DNA from 4 places in the Providencia sp. Marseille-Q8014 genome. Region 3 is predicted to be linked to each of the others. Evidence: predicted binding sites of a transcription regulator. Region 3 holds the regulator's gene; each other region holds the start of a gene.
The links. Region 3 encodes CRP, which controls carbon source genes, mostly activating them, when cyclic AMP is high. Its sites were predicted from a motif close to ATGTGANNNNNNTCACAT; they were not measured.
Positions count from the first base shown of each region.

Region 1: the regulator CRP is predicted to act here: its motif matches at 2,406-2,423, upstream of ACWPW6_RS07430 (PTS mannitol transporter subunit IICBA).
Region 2: the regulator CRP is predicted to act here: its motif matches at 2,466-2,483, upstream of deoC (deoxyribose-phosphate aldolase).
Region 4: the regulator CRP is predicted to act here: its motif matches at 2,637-2,654, upstream of deoC (deoxyribose-phosphate aldolase).

Region 1 is NZ_CBCOPT010000001.1:1,698,371-1,703,664, forward strand. Features, by position in the region: gene ACWPW6_RS07420 (MoaF C-terminal domain-containing protein) at 1-773, shown strand, start outside; gene ACWPW6_RS07425 (ArsB/NhaD family transporter) at 817-2,061, opposite strand; gene ACWPW6_RS07430 (PTS mannitol transporter subunit IICBA) at 2,659-4,614, shown strand; gene ACWPW6_RS07435 (mannitol-1-phosphate 5-dehydrogenase) at 4,625-5,294, shown strand, end outside.
Region 2 is NZ_CBCOPT010000001.1:706,304-711,597, forward strand. Features, by position in the region: gene ACWPW6_RS03030 (TatD family hydrolase) at 1-698, shown strand, start outside; gene ACWPW6_RS03035 (NupC/NupG family nucleoside CNT transporter) at 1,002-2,276, shown strand; gene deoC (deoxyribose-phosphate aldolase) at 2,745-3,524, shown strand; gene deoA (thymidine phosphorylase) at 3,578-4,900, shown strand; gene deoB (phosphopentomutase) at 4,963-5,294, shown strand, end outside.
Region 3 is NZ_CBCOPT010000001.1:374,689-379,982, reverse strand. Features, by position in the region: gene ACWPW6_RS01645 (hydrolase) at 1-174, shown strand, start outside; gene ACWPW6_RS01640 (YheU family protein) at 180-398, shown strand; gene ACWPW6_RS01635 (phosphoribulokinase) at 458-1,324, shown strand; gene ACWPW6_RS01630 (OsmC family protein) at 1,396-1,800, opposite strand; gene crp (cAMP-activated global transcriptional regulator CRP) at 2,107-2,739, shown strand; gene ACWPW6_RS01620 (hypothetical protein) at 2,922-4,016, shown strand; gene ACWPW6_RS01615 (aspartate aminotransferase family protein) at 4,083-5,294, opposite strand, start outside.
Region 4 is NZ_CBCOPT010000001.1:571,313-576,606, reverse strand. Features, by position in the region: partial or broken gene ACWPW6_RS02460 (aldose 1-epimerase family protein) at 1-261, opposite strand, end outside; gene fucP (L-fucose:H+ symporter permease) at 320-1,624, opposite strand; gene rbsK (ribokinase) at 1,706-2,626, opposite strand; gene deoC (deoxyribose-phosphate aldolase) at 2,800-3,468, shown strand; gene deoR (DNA-binding transcriptional repressor DeoR) at 3,515-4,294, shown strand; gene rnz (ribonuclease Z) at 4,394-5,294, opposite strand, start outside.

The DNA.
Region 1 (5,294 bases), 1.3 Mb from region 3:
TCCAAGTTGGCGCATTATCTGATGGATTTGCACCTGATAGCTATATATTAGATACCAATAATCAACTAACAGGTAAAACATTCCAATTAACGTTTGCCGAGACAGCAGCTCAGGAAACAATCTCTTTTCCAACCGAGCAACAAATAGAATGGCAAGGTGTGGTACGTGATTGTCGTATCACCTCAATTCGTGAAGGCATTTATTTTATTAATTTTATTTCACCAGAAGATTGGCGTACAAGTATTACGATCATTATTAATGAAGCAGAGGATAATTGCGTATTAGTGCGGGGCACGCTTCCCACTGAACAAGATATCCGTATGTCAGCTTTTACAAAAGTCGAACAAAATCAACCCTTGACAGACGTTGATATCGATATTCATTTTGGTAGTCTGAGTAATACTCAACATCCACTACCTGCTTATACTTCAGAGTTGATTGGTATGCGTAATATGTATACCTATAACCCTAAAGAGCGTTATGAACATGTTTATTTAAATGAACAATTTTATGCGTGGCATTGTTTAGATGGCGTAGAAAAAGGATTGGCGGATGTTGATCGCTGCCATTATATAAAGGTATCCGACAATTTATATTTATTCATTTGGCGCGAAAAGATTATCCCAACGCTCGGTATTATTCTCATTGATTTACAAGGTATGAGAACGGATGGCGGAATTATGGGGTATCAAGATCAGGCATTTAGTTCAGTTAGCCTATTCCCCGTTGGGGCACATGCTACCATTTTAAATAAAACTCACTACCCTAAATAAGTATTCTATAGGCCACTCGCCGTAAACAGCGAGTGGCTTTTTTTTAAAGGACTAACATTATCCATGCGGCCGCTAAAAGCATACACAGCAGCGCAACGATGCCCCCCGACTTGGCAAATTCTGAAAATGAGATTTTGACGCCGTAAGCGGCAGCTTGCTCAACGACAATAATGCCGGCAAGACTTCCAAATACAAATAAATTACTTGAGAACCCAGAGCCTAATACTAAGGCTGCACCTAATGAATCGGCATTGCCACTTGTGGATAGGAAAGGGACAAGTAACATCACGGCGGGGTTATTCCCGACAATAGTACTTAATACTCCCGTGACCAAAAATAGAACAATAGGGTTGTTTAATTCAACGCCATTACTGCGCAAGTCATTTAACATTTGTTGTGGTAAGCCAGTCGATGCAAAGGCGGCATTGACAACAAATAGCCCCATAATCAGTAATAGTAAATTACCATCAACGAGTTTCAACATATCACTTGAGGCTATCGAACGGTTTAAAAGTAAAAAGCCCGCAGCCGTTAAGGCAATAAGTTCTCTTGGTATATCACTGATAACGAAAGCGATGATCACAATGAATGTGATAATACCGGCTTTGGTGGTTTCCCATACATCAAGTTTTGTCGCGGAGTCAGTTGGTGCAGTAGGGGCCGAGGGCGTTGTCGCCGTTTTAGCGAGATACCAACGATTACGATAGAGAAAAACTAAAATAGCCCATGTAATAGGTAATGATAGCAAAGCTGGGATCGCCGAAGCTTGTAATAAACCAATAAAGGAAATATCTAACCCTTGTGCCGCAATCATGTTTTGAGGGCTGCCAATTAATGAACCTGAAGCACCATTGTTAGCGGCAAAACAAAATCCTAACAGAAAGGGAATTGGGTTTAATCCACGAGATAAGGTAATTGAGACTAACAAAGGTGTCATGGCGACAACAACGACATCATTTGTGAGTAAGGCGGAGAGTAGTCCGCCAACGGCAATTAATACAGCAAGTAGTACTGGAGCACTGACGTTTAGCATCGCAACGCGGTTCGCCGTCCAGCTATAGAATCCGGATACGACAAAAGATGCGGAAACGACCATCAAGCCAAATAACATCCCAATAGTACGATAATCGATAGCATTCCATGCATGTGGTGGCGTAATACTCCCTACAGCCATCATGGCCAAAGCACCAATAACCGCAGCTCCTGTTCTATCGACTTTAAAACCGGGCAACTTACCAAACCCCATCGCAACATAGACTAGCAGAAAAATAATGATCGTGAGGCTCATAACCTATTCACTCTTATTAGTAAAATTACGGCTAATTTAGCGGTGAAGAATCAATGAAGCAAGTAGAATAACCTTTAAATAATAATAAGTTGCAACAGGTCATTTAATGATGATTTTAATGAGATGAAATAGGGTCGAGATGTTGAGAAATTGAATTTCCTCACTTCAAAAAAGAAAAGCGAATCAAACGAGAGCGATATGCAACGAGATGAAAGTTTATTACAAAAATATTGAATAACAGTAACAATAGACCAAATGGTGAATTTTACTGAGTTAAAAAGTAGGCAACCTAAAAATATTTTGTGATTCGAATCACTATTTAACAAAAAACATCGTCGTAAAAAATGTGATAAAAATCACGTTAAATTGGTTTAATGAACAAAAAACACGCAATGTAGTTTTGCTACATGCCGTTATTGAGAGTTTGATCACTAAAAACATAGGGGGAGTGAGGGGGGAATAGTGATATCAATCACAAAAAGCCCGCGTGGTACGCATCCGATAGCGGTCATGCTAGAGTGAAACTGTTCAAAAATCACAAACGTTATTTGGCGATAACGTTATAACCGTATCATTTTCGTACCACGGGGTTCTATTATGGTAACATCAAATGTCAAATTAAAGGTACAGAATTTTGGGCGCTTCCTGAGTAACATGGTTATGCCTAATATTGGTGCCTTTATCGCGTGGGGGTTGATTACCGCGCTCTTCATTCCAACGGGCTGGTGGCCAAATGACACGTTGGCGCAACTTGTCGGCCCGATGATCACGTATCTTCTTCCCTTACTCATTGGTTATACTGGCGGTCGCTTAGTGGGTGGCGAACGTGGCGGCATTGTTGGGGCGATCACCACTATGGGGGTTATCGTAGGGGCGGATATGCCAATGTTTATGGGAGCGATGATAGCCGGTCCATTAGGAGGATTTGCAATCCGTCGTTTTGACCGCTGGATTGAAGGCAAAGTCAAAACAGGTTTTGAGATGTTGGTGAATAATTTTTCATCAGGCATTATCGGGATGCTGCTCGCCATTCTTGCATACCTTGCGATTGGTCCTTTAGTGGAAGGTTTATCCAAAATACTTTCCGCTGGGGTCAATGTGATGGTGGCCCATAATCTATTACCGTTGACCTCAATATTTGTCGAACCAGCCAAAATCTTATTTCTCAACAACGCGATTAACCATGGTATTTTTTCTCCTTTAGGGATACAGCAAGCCACAGAAACAGGGGCATCCATCTTCTTTTTAATTGAAGCAAACCCAGGTCCAGGTTTAGGCGTACTGCTGGCTTATATGTTTTTTGGTAAAGGCAATGCGAAACAATCAGCGCCCGGTGCCGCGATTATCCATTTTTTTGGCGGAATACATGAAATCTATTTCCCCTATGTGTTGATGAATCCGAGATTAATTATTGCTGTTATTCTTGGTGGAATGACGGGCGTATTTGTGATGAGCATCTTTCATGCGGGGCTTGTTTCACCAGCATCTCCAGGCTCTATTTTTGCCGTATTGCTGATGACGCCGAAATCATCATTAATCGGTGTGATTTTATCGGTCACGAGTGCCACATTAGTTTCATTTTTAGTGTCGGCTATTTTATTAAAACGAACGCGTTTAGGGGATGAAGATGAGCTTGGTAACGCAACGCAAAAAATGCGTGAAATGAAAGCGCAATCGAAATCTTCAAGTGGAAAAAGTGACAAGGCTGTAGCAAACCAGACAGCAAATTTGAGTCAGGTTCGCAAAATTATCGTTGCCTGTGATGCAGGAATGGGGTCCAGTGCGATGGGTGCCGGAGTCTTAGCGAAGAAAGTGCGTGATGCTGGGCTAAATGAAATTGCAGTGACCAATATGGCAATTAATGATCTCCCTGCCGATGTAGATATTGTTGTGACACATAGAGATTTAACTGCACGAGCAAAAAACTATGCGCCTCATGCACTTCATATCTCACTGACAAATTTTTTAGATAGCCAAACGTATAATGACCTCATCACGCGTCTTATTGCTGAAAAAAGCCCACACGCCGCGAATGACAGTCGCTTGATTAAACAAACGCTAATCGCGGCAAACGATGAACATTATGATCCAGAAGAGCAAGAAGAAGCATTGTTTACTCTCAGTTCACAGCATATTCATCTTAATTTAAGCGCACCGAATAAAGAACAAGCCATTCGCTTTGCGGGAGAAAAGCTCGTTGAAGGGGGATATGTTGAACCTGAATATGTGGAGGCGATGCTAGAAAGAGAAAAGTTAACATCAACCTATTTAGGCGAGTCTATCGCGGTACCACACGGCACAATTGAAGCGAAGGCACGCGTATTAAAAACAGGCATTGTTATTTGCCAGTACCCTACTGGTGTTCGATTCGGTGATGAACCAGAAGATATTGCCCATTTAGTGATAGGAATTGCTGCCCGTAATAATGAACATATCCAAGTCATTACAAAAATTACCTCTGCACTTGATGAAGACGGAATGATTGAAAAACTCTGCAAAACTCAGAGTGTTCAGGAAGTTCTCGATATTTTATCAACACAAAGTGCCGCTTAAGGAGATTGCTATGAAAGTCATTCATTTTGGTGCAGGTAATATTGGACGTGGATTTATCGGCAAACTATTAGCAGATGCAAATTCAGAAATGATTTTTGCAGATATTAATCAACAGCTTATTGACCAATTAGCACATCAGCAGTCCTATCAAGTCCATGTGGTTGGTGAAGAACATATCGTTGAAAAAGTTCAACGAGTGAATGCGGTTAACAGTATGGATCCAAAAACAGTGGAGCATATCGCCATTGCAGATATGGTGACGACTGCTGTCGGGCCTCAAATATTAGAAAAAATTGCAGCAACATTGGCAAAAGGTATACAGAAACGAAGGGAAATCGGCAACAGTAAACCCTTGAATATTATTGCCTGTGAAAACATGGTAAGAGGAACAAGCCAGCTGAAACAGCATGTGTTAGCTCATCTTTGCGATTCAATGCATCAATGGGTAGAGGAAAATGTTGGCTTTGTAGATTCTGCTGTCGACCGCATTGTACCTCCTATGGAGGCGGCAAACGATGACCCGCTCGATGTAACGGTAGAGACATTTAGTGAATGGATCGTGGATCAAACACAGTTTGTTGGCGACATTCCTGAAATCAAGGGAATGGAGCTGACAGAAAATTTGCTGGCATTCGTTGAGCGTAAGCTATTTACTCTAAATACTGGGCATGCAATTACAG
Region 2 (5,294 bases), 330 kb from region 3:
AAAAGGCAGGGGTTACGGATATTATTATTCCGGCGGTCAGTGTTGATAATTTTGAGCGAGTTTGGCATTTAGCTCAGCGATACTCACAGCTGCATGCGGCTATTGGCTTTCATCCTCTGTACTTGAATCTCTTTCAAGAACAACATATGGAGACAATGATAGGTTATTTACAACAGAATCATGCTAAGTGTGTTGCTGTTGGCGAGATTGGTCTTGATCTCTATATGCAAGAACCGTTGTTTGATTTACAGCAGCAAGTGTTAATCGCCCAACTAAAATTAGCTAAGCAGTTTGATCTGCCGGTCATCTTACATTCGCGTAAAAGTCATGACCCGCTGGCTGCATTGTTACGTCGCTACCCTGTACCTGCATGCGGTGTTATTCATGGTTTTGCAGGCAGCCTATCACAAGCTCAAGCATTTATTAAATTAGGCTATTTCATTGGTGTTGGCGGTACCATTACTTATGAAAGAGCAAATAAAACACGTCAAGCGATCGCCAAATTACCCCTAACCTCATTGGTATTTGAAACCGATGCCCCAGATATGCCTGTGTCTGGCTTTCAAGGTGAGCCAAATCGTCCTGAGCGTATTCAACAGATTTTTCAGTCGTTATGTGAACTACGCCACGAAAGTCCCGATGAAATTGCGCAGCAACTTTACATAAATAGCCTATCATTATTTAATCTGTTCAAATAAAAGCCAGATGCATTCACTGTTTTTATGAGAGGTGGGTTTTATATGGCTAGCTTATTCCCTGCATTTTTTCACCTCATTATTCTCTCTTTTTGTGCTTTTCAGATTATGTCGATAACTAAATGTGATTTCAATCACAAGAATTGAATTTTTGTTACTTATTACACTATGTATTTGTGACGAAGATTGCGGGTTCTTGGAAGGGACTAGGTATAATCATCGCACAAAGAGTCAAGGGAACTTACCAGTTTCCTTTCTACATCAATCTAGCATTAAGTGAACAGGGATACTTCCATGCAACTCATTATGAGTCTGGTTGGGATGGCAGTACTGATTGGTATTGCCGTACTATTCTCCAGCAATCGTCGAGCGATTAAACTCCGTACTGTTGGCGGGGCTTTTCTTATACAGATCGCTATCGGTGCATTTGTACTTTATGTACCAGCAGGTCGTCGCGTATTACAAGGGATGTCAGATGGCGTTTCTAAAGTTATTAGTTACGGCCAAGATGGCATGAATTTTATTTTTGGCGGCCTTGTTTCCGACAAAATGTTTGAACTGTTTGGCGGTGGTGGATTTGTTTTCGCTTTACGTGTTCTGCCAATCATTGTGTTCTTCTCTTCATTGATCGCGGTTCTTTATTACCTCGGTATTATGCAACTAGTCATCAAAGTATTGGGTGGCGGCTTGCAAAAAGTGCTTGGTACCTCCAGAACGGAATCTTTATCTGCTACAGCGAATATCTTTGTTGGGCAGACTGAGGCACCATTAGTTGTACGTCCTTATATCTCGACCATGACCAATTCTGAATTATTTGCGGTTATGTGTGGTGGTTTGGCTTCTGTAGCAGGCTCTGTATTGGCCGGTTATGCGCAAATGGGTGTTCCAATGGAATACTTGATTGCTGCATCGTTTATGGCGGCTCCGGGAGGATTACTGTTCGCTAAATTGCTTGTACCCGAAACTGAGGAAGTGCGTGATAACGTTAATGCGACAGAGTTGGTTGCTGAAGATGAGCGCCCAGCAAACCTGATCGATGCAGCTGCTTCAGGTGCTGCTTCGGGGATGCAATTAGCCTTGAACGTAGGTGCAATGTTATTGGCATTTATCGCCTTGATCGCTCTAATTAACGGTATTTTAGGCGGTGTTGGTGGCTTGTTCCATTATCCACAACTTTCTTTGGAATTAATTCTGGGATGGGTATTTGCGCCGATAGCTTATTTGATTGGTGTGCCATGGAGTGAAGCAACAGTTGCCGGTTCGTTTATTGGTCAAAAAGTGGTTGTTAACGAATTTGTTGCCTTTATGAATTTCGGTGAATACATGAAACCGGATGCAGATGTTCTTGCGGCAGGCAAACAGGTACTTTCCGATCATACTAAAGCGATCATTTCATTTGCACTGTGTGGTTTTGCTAACTTATCTTCGGTGGCTATTTTACTTGGTGGTTTAGGTGGTATGGCACCAAATCGTCGTAGTGATGTCGCTCGTTTAGGAATGAAAGCTGTTCTGGCGGGTACGCTCTCTAACTTAATGAGTGCGACTATTGCGGGCTTCTTCTTAACACTTGCAATAATTTAATCTCTCGTTTTTTGAGGAAGGGCAAATGCCCTTTCTCTTTCATTATTTTCAGTTATATTCTTTCTTCTTTTTATTTCATACCGTCAATTTTGAACTACGCTTAATCAAGTGTATTGATGGCATTGGAAGGCTAAAAAAGACATAAAAAAGCCATTTGAGAGAATAAAACTGAGACTAAATAGCGTATAATTGCGATATTGTTCACATATTTGTATTTAACAATGTAACGTTCAGGCAATTAATGTGATTTGTAGCACACAAAATAGCCGAGTTCCATGGTCAAATAGCGATAAATTAGCTGCTATGGACTGCTAGTTCTCAGAGTGAATGTGCTCTAGGGTATTGTGCGGTGAGAAGGAATTCAGCTGCTACATTCGGGTTTTCGAGTAGCATCTTTAAGGAACCAAGCCCGCTCGCCAACAAAGAACGTGTTGTTCTGACAGAATTCACAACGTTGGAGAGTTTTTTATGACTGATTTAACTGCTGCTGCGCAACGCGCGCTGAATCTGATGGATTTAACCACCCTCAATGATGACGATACCGATGAAAAAGTGATCGCGTTGTGTCATCAAGCAAAAAGCCCAGCAGGCCAAACTGCGGCTATCTGTATCTACCCTCGTTTTATTCCTGTTGCACGTAAAGCACTGCGTGAGCAAGGTACGCCCGAAGTGCGTATCGCAACAGTCACTAACTTCCCGCATGGAAATGATGACATCGAGATAGCGTTGGCGGAAACACGTGCTGCTATTGCTTATGGTGCAGATGAAGTTGATGTGGTTTTCCCTTATCGAGCGTTGATGGCTGGTAATGAAAAAATTGGTTTTGATTTAGTGAAAGCGTGTAAAGATGCTTGCGCGGCAGCCAATGTCCTTCTGAAAGTGATTATTGAAACCGGCGAATTAAAAGATCCTGCACTGATTCGCAAAGCTTCTGAAATCTCAATTAAAGCGGGTGCGGACTTTATTAAAACCTCCACAGGTAAAGTACCGGTGAATGCCACTCTTGAAAGTGCTGAAATCATGATGCAAGTGATCCATGATATGGGCGTAGCGAAAACCGTTGGTTTTAAACCGGCGGGTGGCGTTCGTACTGCTGAAGAAGCTGCTCAATATTTAGCATTAGCAGATAGAATTTTAGGTAAAGACTGGGTCGATGCTCGCCATTTCCGTTTTGGCGCATCAAGTTTATTAGCTAATCTGTTGAATACACTTGGTTTTGAGACTAAAAAATCAAGCAGTAACTATTAATAATAGTGTGATTAAGCGATTACCTAGACTCTGTTTGAATTAAGGAGCATACCGTGTTTCTGGCACAAGAAATTATCCGTAAAAAACGTGATGGTAAAGTACTGAGTGAAGAAGAAATTCGTTTCTTTATCAATGGAGTACGAGATAATTCTGTTTCTGAAGGTCAGATAGCCGCATTGGCAATGACCATCTATTTTAATGATATGACAATGGCTGAACGTGTTGCATTAACATTGGCAATGCGTGATTCAGGCACTGTACTAAACTGGAAATCACTCAATTTAAATGGCCCTCTCGTTGATAAACATTCAACTGGCGGGGTTGGTGATGTGACCTCTTTGATGTTAGGCCCAATGGTTGCTGCGTGTGGTGGCTATGTGCCGATGATTTCGGGGCGTGGCTTGGGCCATACCGGAGGAACGCTGGATAAGCTTGAAGCGATTCCTAATTTTGATATTTTCCCAGATGATGAGCGTTTCCGTGACATTATCAAAAATGTTGGGGTTGCGATTATCGGGCAGACAAACTCACTGGCACCCGCTGATAAACGTTTTTATGCAACGCGTGATATCACCGCAACAGTTGATTCTATTCCACTGATTACCGCATCTATTTTAGGCAAAAAATTAGCTGAAGGTCTTGATGCCTTAGTGATGGACGTCAAAGTGGGGTCAGGTGCCTTTATGCCAACTTATGAAAAATCAGAGCAGTTGGCTGAGTCTATCGTACAGGTGGCTAATGGTGCGGGTTGTAAAACAACGGCTTTATTGACCGACATGAACGAAGTACTTGCTTCAAGTGCGGGTAATGCCGTTGAAGTCCGCGAAGCGGTGCAATTTTTAACCGGCGAATACCGGAACCCTCGTTTGTACGAAGTCACGATGGCGCTGTGTATTGAAATGCTTGTATCCGGATCCTTGGCTGCAAATAGAGAAGAAGCTCGCCAGAAATTGCAGGCGGTGTTGGATAATGGACAAGCCGCAGAGATTTTTGGTCGTATGGTGGCGGCTCAAAAAGGCCCAACTGATTTCGTTGAAAACTATAACAAGTATTTACCAACAGCCGTATTGCACAAAGCCGTGTATGCGGAGAAATCCGGTATTGTGACGGCAATGGACACCCGTGCGCTGGGTATGTCTGTGGTGACATTAGGTGGTGGTCGTCGTAAAGCAACTGACTCGATTGATTATAGTGTTGGTTTAAGCGATATCGCGGCACTGGGAACTTCCGTTGATAGCCAAACGCCATTAGCGATTATTCATGCAAATAGTGAAAAAGCATGGGAAGATGCAGCAAAAGAAGTACGTGCTGCTATGGTTATTGGTGATAAAAAACCAGAAGTTTCACCAATGGTTTACCGCCAAATCAGTGAATAATTGACAAATAAGTTTTATCAGTGGCACTTCCCTATAGGGAATGATGACGCAGGAGAGAAGTTATGAAACGTACATTTATTATGGTGTTGGATTCTTTTGGGATTGGTGCAGCAGGTGATGCGCACAAATTTAATGATGAAGGTTCAAACACATTAGGCCATATTGCAGATGCCTGTGCGCGTGGTGATGCAGATAAAGGCCGTAAGGGGCCGCTGCATTTGCCTAACTTAACCAAACTGGGTCTGGGTAAAGCAGCTGAAGAGTCTTGCGGTAAATTCCCAGCAGGCCTTGATCCTAATGCAGAGATCATCGGTGCTTACGCTTATGCGAGTGAAATTTCTTCAGGTAAAGATACACCATCCGGTCACTGGGAAATCGCGGGTGTGCCTGTGCT
Region 3 (5,294 bases):
CCTTTTATGGCACCTGATGTCGTGCCTGATTTAGCACATTTACCCGCGAATATCGAATATCAAATGACTGAACATGGTGGACATGTTGGTTTTGTTAGCGGTTCCTTTAGGAAACCAGAAATGTGGTTAGAAAAACGTATTCCTCAATGGTTAACAGCATATTTAAGTAAATAAACGTCATGATTATTCCTTGGAAAGATTTAGACCCTGACACTTTAGAAAACCTGATCGAAGCTTATGTCTTACGTGAAGGAACAGATTATGGTGAACATGAAAAGTCGTTACAACAAAAGGTAGACGACGTAAAACGGCTGTTAGTTTCAGGAGAAATTGTGCTAGTCTGGTCAGAATTACATGAATCTGTTAATTTTATGCCAAAAAGTCAGTTTCGCCCGTAAACCCGTTTCGCTCATGATTTTAATAAGCATGGACGCAAACGCAGCACAGGGAGTCCATGATGTCAAAAAAGCACCCAATTATTGCAATTACTGGTTCTAGTGGTGCCGGAACCACCTCCACAAGCTTAGCATTTCGTAAAATATTCCATCAGTTAAATATCCAAGCGGCAACATTAGAAGGGGATAGTTTCCACCGTTATACGCGTCCAGAAATGGATATGGCGATTCGCAAAGCAAGAGAACAAGGCCGCCACATCAGCTATTTTGGTCCCGAAGCGAATGATTTTTCATTGTTAGAACAGACCTTATTAGATTACAGCTTACAGGGTGGAGGTCAATCACGTAAATACCTTCATACCTATGATGAAGCTGTACCCTATGGGCTTCAGCCTGGCACATTCACACCGTGGGAACCCTTACCTGCAAATAGTGATGTTTTATTCTATGAAGGCTTGCATGGCGGTGTCGTCACGCCTGAAAACGATGTCGCACAGTACGTCGATTTATTAGTGGGTGTGGTTCCAATCGTTAACCTTGAATGGATCCAAAAATTGATCCGCGATACAACAGAACGGGGGCATTCACGAGAAGCCGTCATGGATTCCGTCGTACGTTCAATGGGTGACTATATTAATTATATTACCCCTCAATTTTCACGTACCCATATTAATTTCCAACGTGTACCGACTGTCGATACATCCAATCCATTTTCCGCTAAAGCGATTCCTTCACAAGATGAAAGTTTCATTGTCATTCGTTTTAGGGGGCTAGAACAGATCGACTTCCCTTATTTATTGTCGATGTTAAATGGTTCTTTTATATCCGCAATGAACACTATCGTTGTACCAGGTGGAAAATTAGGATTAGCGATGGAGTTAATCATGACACCGTTGGTCGAAAAACTCATAAAAAGAAAACATGATTAATAATAAATGATGCTTATTATTATTTAAAATAAGCATCATAAATTAAAAAATTTATATAATTAATAAATAAATTATTGGTTTTTGATTTCAAAACTGTGGGTAACAGTGACGGCTTTTTCTAACATTAATGAGACCGAGCAATATTTTTCAGCAGAAAGCTGAACAGCGCGTTCAACCGTTTTTTCCGTTAAATCCGTTCCCGTTACAATAAAGTGCAAATTAATATGGGTAAAATAACGAGGTGCTTCATCCCTACGCTGTGACGTTAATTTAACTTCACAACCCCTCACGTCATTACGGCCTTTTTGTAAAATAGAAACAACATCAACAGCACTACAACCGCCCGCAGCCATCAAGACCATTTCCATTGGGCTAGGCGCTTTATCACCGGAATTACCGTCCATCATAACTTGATGACCTGAAGCTGATTCGCCTAAAAAAGAGAGCCCTTCAACCCATTTAACTCTTGCTTCCATATTTTATTCCCCTAGGAAAAAGTTTATCTAAAAGATTACATTGTTACATAAACCCTTTCAATCAAATAGGCGCTTTATGATGCTGAATCGATAAAAACAAGACTTTCTGAGTTTAATATGTTACAAACAAAGTTCCACCTGATAGGGTTAAGATCAAAACTCAAGGTTTCAATTGATTATATTATAGTGTTGGTATTAACTTGCTCTATAATGCGAATTAATATGCTAAGCTAGTGACTTTAAAAAACCAGCTATTCTGGTGACGATTAACCGAATGGCTGTATTAACATACAGAGGATAACGCTAATGGTTCTCGGCAAGCCACAAACAGACCCTACTCTTGAATGGTTTTTGTCACACTGCCATATTCATAAATATCCATCCAAGAGCACTCTGATCCATCAGGGTGAAAAAGCAGAAACCCTTTACTATATCGTTAAAGGCTCAGTGGCTGTTTTAATCAAAGATGAAGAAGGCAAAGAAATGATCCTCTCCTATTTAAATCAGGGAGACTTCATTGGTGAACTAGGGTTATTTGAAGAAGGGCAAGAACGTTCAGCTTGGGTCAGAGCAAAAAGTGCCTGCGAAGTCGCTGAAATTTCTTATAAAAAATTTCGTCAGCTTATTCAGGTTAACCCTGATATCCTTATGCGCCTTTCCGCGCAAATGGCAAGCCGCCTACAAACCACATCAGAAAAAGTCGGTAATCTGGCTTTCCTTGATGTCACAGGCCGTATTGCTCAAACGCTACTTAATTTAGCGAAACAACCCGATGCGATGACGCATCCAGATGGAATGCAAATTAAGATCACACGCCAAGAGATTGGCCAAATTGTCGGTTGTTCCCGCGAAACGGTTGGTCGCATCTTAAAAATGCTAGAAGACCAAAACCTTATCTCCGCGCATGGTAAAACTATCGTGGTGTACGGTACTCGATAAACCTATAATTCGTCTGACCTCAATTGCATAATGGCTTTATATCTTTGATATAGAGCCATTTTCCTTCGATATCACCACAAAACCAGCAAATAGCATAAGTATCGTTATTTTATATTATTCATATCCACTAAAAAATAAAATCTAGAATAATTAATATACTATTATTTAAAGGTTTTATTAAAATGAAAACAAGTCAACATCACCCATCCGTAAAATATATCAACCAAACAGTAGCGGCTCATGCAGAGATGCTCAAACGTGGCAATCTGACAACTGAAACAATCGCTGAATCATGTCGTATAAAAAGAAATAATCTAGAAGCAAAGTATAAGTTTCTTAACGAAATACATAGCACTAAGCCAACCTCAATCACCTTATCGACACCCGTAAAATACGATGATAACGCATGTCAGGTACAGCAAACTAAAATCGATGTAGCAATCAATACCGCCAATATTCTCAATAAGAGCCAGCTCCCTTCTTTACCCTCATTATCGTTACCCTTTTCCTATTCATTAAAACCAAGCATGTCAAAAAATACGATTAAAACAAATGAGCGTCATATCTGTGATAACCAATCAACCTCCCCATTAAATGTGAAGAGACCGACGTCTGAATGTCATCTTCAACAAAAACTTGAGCAGTTGAAATCTAAATGTCATCACGTGTTAGATAAATTAGAGGCTAATCGCTATTCTGCTGAATCTCTAAAAGATCGCTCAATGCTCTACCTGAAAAAATCAGAACTCAATGCAAGCCTTATTGGTACAAACTATTCAGAACTGGATTTAGTTTGGTATATGGATAAAAAAGAACAAACTCAATCCGAGAAAGACACCATTATTAAACACTTCACTCAACCGAAACCAATTTCATATCAAAAAGGAAGTCGCATTCCCCTCAAAATAGCCACCACGACTAAGGAACTCAATCCACCGAAAAAGGAACAGTCAATTCATCAGACCGCTCATGTCATCTCTTCTCATTATCAAGGCACTGGACGCGTCATTATAAATGGGCAAGTTAAAAGAGGTCTGACTGAAATAGCATTATCCCCTTGCGTTTCTGAAACTCACAACAAGGCAGATCCCCAACAAATACAAAATAAGGGAAACCGCATTAATCACACAAAAAATATAAGCACGCAAAGTTCTCGTAAAATAAAAAAAACGATTACTCCAAATAATGCTCAAAATGCTCCTGTTATTATTCGAAAAACATTTGCGACATTAGAGGAACAGCAGGCGTCAGTAGAAAGGTTATACAAAAAAAGATAATGATCTAATCTACTCATCAATGGTTAAAAACTCAAAGAGGTTAATACCTCTTTGAGTAAAAGACATTTATTTATTTTTTAATACGTTTTCAATCACTGTTTCTAATTTTTTCATACCACTATTAATTTCTTCCTCAGAAATAATTAATGATGGAGTAAAGCGTAATACATTTGGCCCAGCATTGAGCATCATTAATCCCTCAATGGCACACGCCTGTAAAATCTCTTTCGAACGATGATTGAGTTGGTTTTTCAATTCTGCACCAATTAATAACCCTTTCCCTCTGATCTCAGCAAAAATATCATATTTTTCATTGAGCTTATTCAAGTGGGAAACAAATAGCTCATGTCGCTTGATGACACCATCCAACACTTTTGGTGTATTGATAATATCAAACGCCGCATTACCGACAGCACAAGCTAACGGATTTCCACCATAAGTCGTACCGTGTGTACCAAGCCCCATTTCTTGCGCTATTTCATGGGTGGTCAGCATCGCACTAATAGGAAAACCGCCACCAAGAGCTTTCGCAGTGGTCAGAATATCGGGTGCCACACCATAATCCATATAAGAGAATAACTTACCAGTACGCCCCATACCACTTTGCACTTCATCAAAGACCAATAGAGCCTTATTATCATCGCATAACTGACGTACGCCTTGTATAAACGCTTGCGTTGCAGCAGTGACGCCCCCTTCCCCTTGTACAGGTTCCAATACGACCGCACATGTATTTTCATCAATGACCGCTTTGACCGCATCAAGGTCATTAAATGGCACATGAATAATATCAGCGGGTTTTGGTCCAAAGCCATCCGCATATTTGGCTTGCCCTCCAACTGATACGGTAAAAAAGGTACGACCATGAAAGGCTTGCTTAAAAGCGATGATCTTCGTTTTATATGGATTGTATTTAGTGATAGCGTAATGACGCGCTAATTTAAATGCGGCTTCATTGGCTTCAGCACCAGAGTTTGCAAAAAAGACACGTTCAGCAAAAGTGGCTTCAATTAGCTTTTGAGCCAATCTTAGCGCAGGCTCATTGGTAAAAATATTACTCACATGCCACAGCTTTTCGCTCTGTTCACGAACTGCATCAACTAAAGCAGGATGGCAATGACCGAGTGCTAACACCGCAATCCCACCAGCAAAGTCGATATACTCTTTATCTTGCTGGTCCCAAACTCGGCTACCTTCCCCACGAACAGGAATGAATTCTGCCGGAGAATAAATAGGTAACATCACCTCATCATAGGTCTGCCGATTTACTGCTTGTTG
Region 4 (5,294 bases), 200 kb from region 3:
CATATGTTTCTACTACGGTTTTAACTGGTTTTGGCTCTGAAAACATATTATCCATTTTCAGATTATGTCCACAAAATTCGGCATCCCAGATCATCTGACCTAGGAAAGGTAAATTGTTAGATATCCTTGTGAATTCTCAACTCGAAGCCCTTCAACACCCGATGCATAACGAAATGCACTGACCGTAAATTGATTATTTTTTATGATAAGGCTTGCTCTATCCGTAAATAAGCTTTTGTGAAGCGGAATAATTGTGTTCATTTTCATACTCACGGTTAAATTAAAGGAATGAGGCAGGCTTAACCTGCCTCAAAATAACTTATTCAGCTTGTTTTGCTTTAAAGCGGCGTTCACCCACAAAATAGATACCGACATAGATAAAGCACAACATAGAAACTAAGAAAGAGAGTTGTAATGAGTGCAATACATCCGCCACATAGCCTTGAACCGCAGGTACAAATGCAGCACCGACTATTGCCATAACAATGACAGCACCCGCCATTTCAGTATGCTCGTTATCAACGGTATCTAACGTTCCCGCATAAATGGTTGCCCAACAAGGTCCAAAGAGAATACTCACCAATACCGCTGCGTACACTGCGGTGAAACTTGGGACAAAGGCCACATACGCTAGGAATAGAGCCCCAATCACTGAATAAATAATCAATACTTTTTCAGCGTTAAACCGAGTCATTAAGATATTTGCTACAAATTTACCGATAAAGAAGCAGGCAAAACTGTAAACCATGAAGTTAGACGCATCACGTTCATTAATATCGCCCATTTCCAGCGCAAGACGAATGGTGAATGACCAGACAGCGACTTGCATACCAACATATAAAAACTGTGCGATAATCCCTTTTCTGAAACGGCTATTTTTAGCGAGATATTTCAACGTCTCTAATGCGGAAGGTCGTTTGTGATCTTTAGTCTCAGCCACTTTACATTTTGGGAATTTCGTTAGCAGGAATAAAATCATCACAATCACTAGCACCATAATCATATAACGATAAGGTTCTAGTGTATTTTCTAGCATTTCCAAACGGAATTGATGTACTTGTTCAGGATTCATATTGGCCATTTGGCTTTGTAGGCTTTCCCCTTCAGAGAACACCAAATACTTACCTAATAAAATACCGCCAGCAGCCCCAATCGGATAGAAAGTTTGGCTGATATTTAAACGTAATGTTGCATACTGTTTTGGACCAATCATTGAACTATAAGTATTCGCTGCGGTTTCTAAGAAACTCAAACCAATTGCTATTGCAAAGATTGCAGCTAAAAACATGGTATAAGTTGCCATATGTGAAGCAGGAAAGAACATCGAGCAACCAGCAATATATAAGATCAAACCAACCATAATGGCATATTTATAACTGGTTTTTTTAATTACTAATGAAGCAGGAATGGCAATTAAAAAATAACCGCCATAGAAAGCACTTTGTACCAAAGCAGAGGCAAAGTTACTTAATTCAAAAACGCTTTTAAACTGTGTAATCAGAATATCATTAAGTGCCGCTGCACACCCCCATAACGGGAAAAGGCAGGACAGTAGGATAAATTGGAATATAGGAGTCCGACTCAGGTAGCCATCAGGCAACTGAGTGATATTTTTGATGTTCATAGTAACCCTTATTTTTATTATTAATATCCGCTGAATTGCGGCTCTACGGCCGCATTTAACATCGAGGGATATTGTTTTCTATTAACTATTAAGTTGAACAAACTCTGTAAATTGCTCAATGCTAGGGTAAGAAGATTGGGTACCTTTACCTGTTACACTAAATGCAGAAAACATCACCGCTTTTTTTAATGCTTCGGCGACATTACCTGTGTGCACATAGTAGTGAGAGAAACAACCAATAAAGGCATCACCGGCTCCGCTGGTATCCACCGCATTGACTTTAATCGCGGGGATCAATAACTCATTGTCACGCGTCATCCATAGCGCCCCTTTATCGCCCAATGTGACAATCAGATTTTTTAATCCTTTATCTAATAAAGACTGCGCTGCACGACGAATATTTTCCATCGTATCAACAGGCATATTTGTCAAAATTTCCAGTTCAGTTTCATTAGGTACAAAGAAGTCACAACGACAAGCAAAATCAAGATCTAACGTGCGTTGTGCTGGTGCAGGATTTAGCAATACCGGTATATTATGCTTATTACCGAATGCGATCGCGTGATAAACCGTTTCTAATTGCACTTCAAGCTGCAATACGATTAACTTACATTTTTTCAGATCTTCTGCGGCGCGCTCAATATCCTCTGGAGATAAAAACTTATTTGCTCCTTTTACAATAAGAATGCTATTCGCAGAATTTGGATTCACGAAAATAGGTGCCACACCACTCGAAGTGCAAGGCACTTTTTCAACATAGCGTGTATTTATGCCATAAGACTCAAGATTGCGAATGGTATTATCTGCAAAAATATCATCGCCTACTTTTGTTAACATTATGACTTTTGAATTAAGTTTCGCAGCAGCAACCGCCTGATTGGCACCTTTACCACCACAGCCAATTTTAAATGCAGGCGCTTCCAAGGTTTCGCCCTCTTTTGGCATCTGATCAGTGTAAGTGATCAGATCGACCATATTTGAACCTATAACTGCTATATCCATAATGTCCCTCGTGTTAAATAAATCACATAATGATATGATAATAACATTATCATGTTGCATAAATATCATTTGTGATTAAGATCTCGAATAACGAATGACCAAGTGTTATATCCGCCACATTTTTTCATTCATTGTTATTGACTCCATATTTATTCTTAATAGGAAACATTTAAATGAAAAACTTAGCACAATATATCGATCATACACTGTTAGCGGCTAACGCTACTGTTAGTGATATCAAACAGCTCTGTGCTGAAGCTGCTGAACATCACTTTGCTTCTGTTTGTGTGAATACAGGCTATGTGCCTTTAGCCAGCGAATGCCTAAAAAATAGCGATGTTATGGTTTGTTGTGTGGTAGGCTTTCCGCTGGGTGCATGCTTAACCGAAGCGAAAGCCTTCGAAGCGGCTGAAGCCGTTCGTCGTGGAGCAAATGAAGTTGATATGGTGATCAACGTTGGTATGCTAAAGAGTGGTGATCTTGAGTTCGTTCGTCAAGATATTGCTGCTGTGTTAGCCGCTTGTGGTGATGCGACATTGAAAGTCATTTTAGAGACTTGCTTGTTAACCGATGAAGAAATTATCCAAGTTTGTGAAATTTGCCGCACATTGAAAGTTGGTTTTGTGAAAACCTCAACAGGTTTCAGTACAATGGGAGCCACAGAACACCATGTCGCATTAATGCGTAAAGTCGTTGGTGATGAAATTGGTGTAAAAGCATCTGGCGGTGTACGTGATCGAGAAACCGCAGAAAAAATGATCAAAGCCGGAGCCAGTCGTGTTGGCGCAAGTGCCAGTGTCGCGATTGTTTCGGGAGATAATGTAACCTCAAGTGGGTACTAAACGATGGGGCGCGGCAGGCCCGCGCCGATTAAAAAAGGATTGCTCGGTGATAGAAACAAAACAAAAAGAACGCCTCCGCCGTTTGAGTGAATGCATCAAACGCTCAGGTAGAATTCACCTTAAAGAAGCGGCCAGAATACTTGAAGTCTCTGAAATGACGATTCGCCGTGACCTTAATGCCGATACCGAAGGGCCTATCCCGATGTCGTTACTTGGCGGCTATATCGTTTCTGTTACTCAGCCATCCTCACTGACCTCAAAAGATCCACAAGCCGATATCTTTACCCCCGACCAAACTGAAGAGCTGTATATTCCTAACTTAGCGGCTAGCATGGTGTCAGAAGACGATGTGATCTTTTTCGATAATGGTATCGAAATGGCGACACTAATCTCCTTAATTCCTGAAGATATCAGCTTTACAGGCATTTGTTATTCTCATAACGTTTTTCTGGCATTAAGTCAGAAAAAAAATGCGACTGCTCTGCTATGTGGCGGAGAATATCGTCCAAAAAGTGATTCCTTTTATAATCCTACTCAGCCATCCATCCTTGATTCCATAAACCCCAAAAAAGCCTTTATCTCAGCGGCGGGTATACACAGTACCTATGGTGTCACGTGCTATAACTTAGATGATTTGCCCATGAAGAAAAAAGCGATGGAAAAATCGATCCGTAAAATCTTACTAGCAACATACAACTTGTTTGATGAGGTAGCGACGGCGAATATGGGCGATCTCTCGCAATTTGATGTGATTATCACGAATCGCCCACTCTCTGACGAGTATGAAACCTATTGCCGCAATGGATTTGTGAAGGTTATTTACTAACTTTGCGACTCTCTATTGCTTATGTCGCTTTTAGCGACTGTCGTCGACCCGCCATTTTTGCGAGTCGACATCATCGATATTTTGTAGATGACTTACTCATTAAATTTTAATCGTTAAATAATCCGATGCCATCTCTGTATTAGGGAAAATAGCCTGACATTCTGCCAACAACATCGGCACATCTTCAGTGCTATAACGTCCACTAATGTGAGTTGCAATAAAACGTTTTACGTTGGCCGCTTGCGCAACCAATGCCGCTTGCCCTGTCGTACAATGGCCGCGCTCATTGGCTTTTTCTTGGTACGCATTTTCTAACGTCGTTTCATGCACCATCACATCGGCATCTTTTGCAAGTAATACCGCCTGCTCTGTTGGCACCGTATCACCAAAAAGCGCTATCACCTTACCGGGTTTGGGTTCCCCCAAATAGTCAGCCCCCTTTATTGTACGCCCATCTTCTAATTGGACCGTTTCACCAGCTTTCAAAGCTTGCATCCATGGTCCGCGGGGAATGTTATCTTGAGCGAGTTTTTCTGTATTCAATGCGCCTTTTTTTGCATGTTCTTCAATACGATAGCCATAACATTCAACACGATGATTTAACGCGTATGCAGTCACAATCAACTCGCCATCATCGAACAGTTGTCCAGCCTCTATCTCAACAATGTCTAACGGATAAGTTAAATACGAGCCACTTATGGTGAGCGCCGTTTCAACATACTGTTTTAACCCTTTCGGACCGTATAAGGTTAACAAGTCTGTCGATCCTCCCATTGAACGGCTGCATAACAACCCTGGCAAACCGAAAATATGATCCCCATGCAGATGAGTAATAAAAATTTTCTCAATTCTTGGCGCCTTAAATACGCTATTAAGAATACGGTGTTGGGTACCCTCACCACAATCAAACAGCCAATATGTCTTACGAATGCCCGTTAAATTTAATAGCATACTGGTAACATTACGCTCTTTTGTCGGCACTCCAGCACTAGTGCCAAGA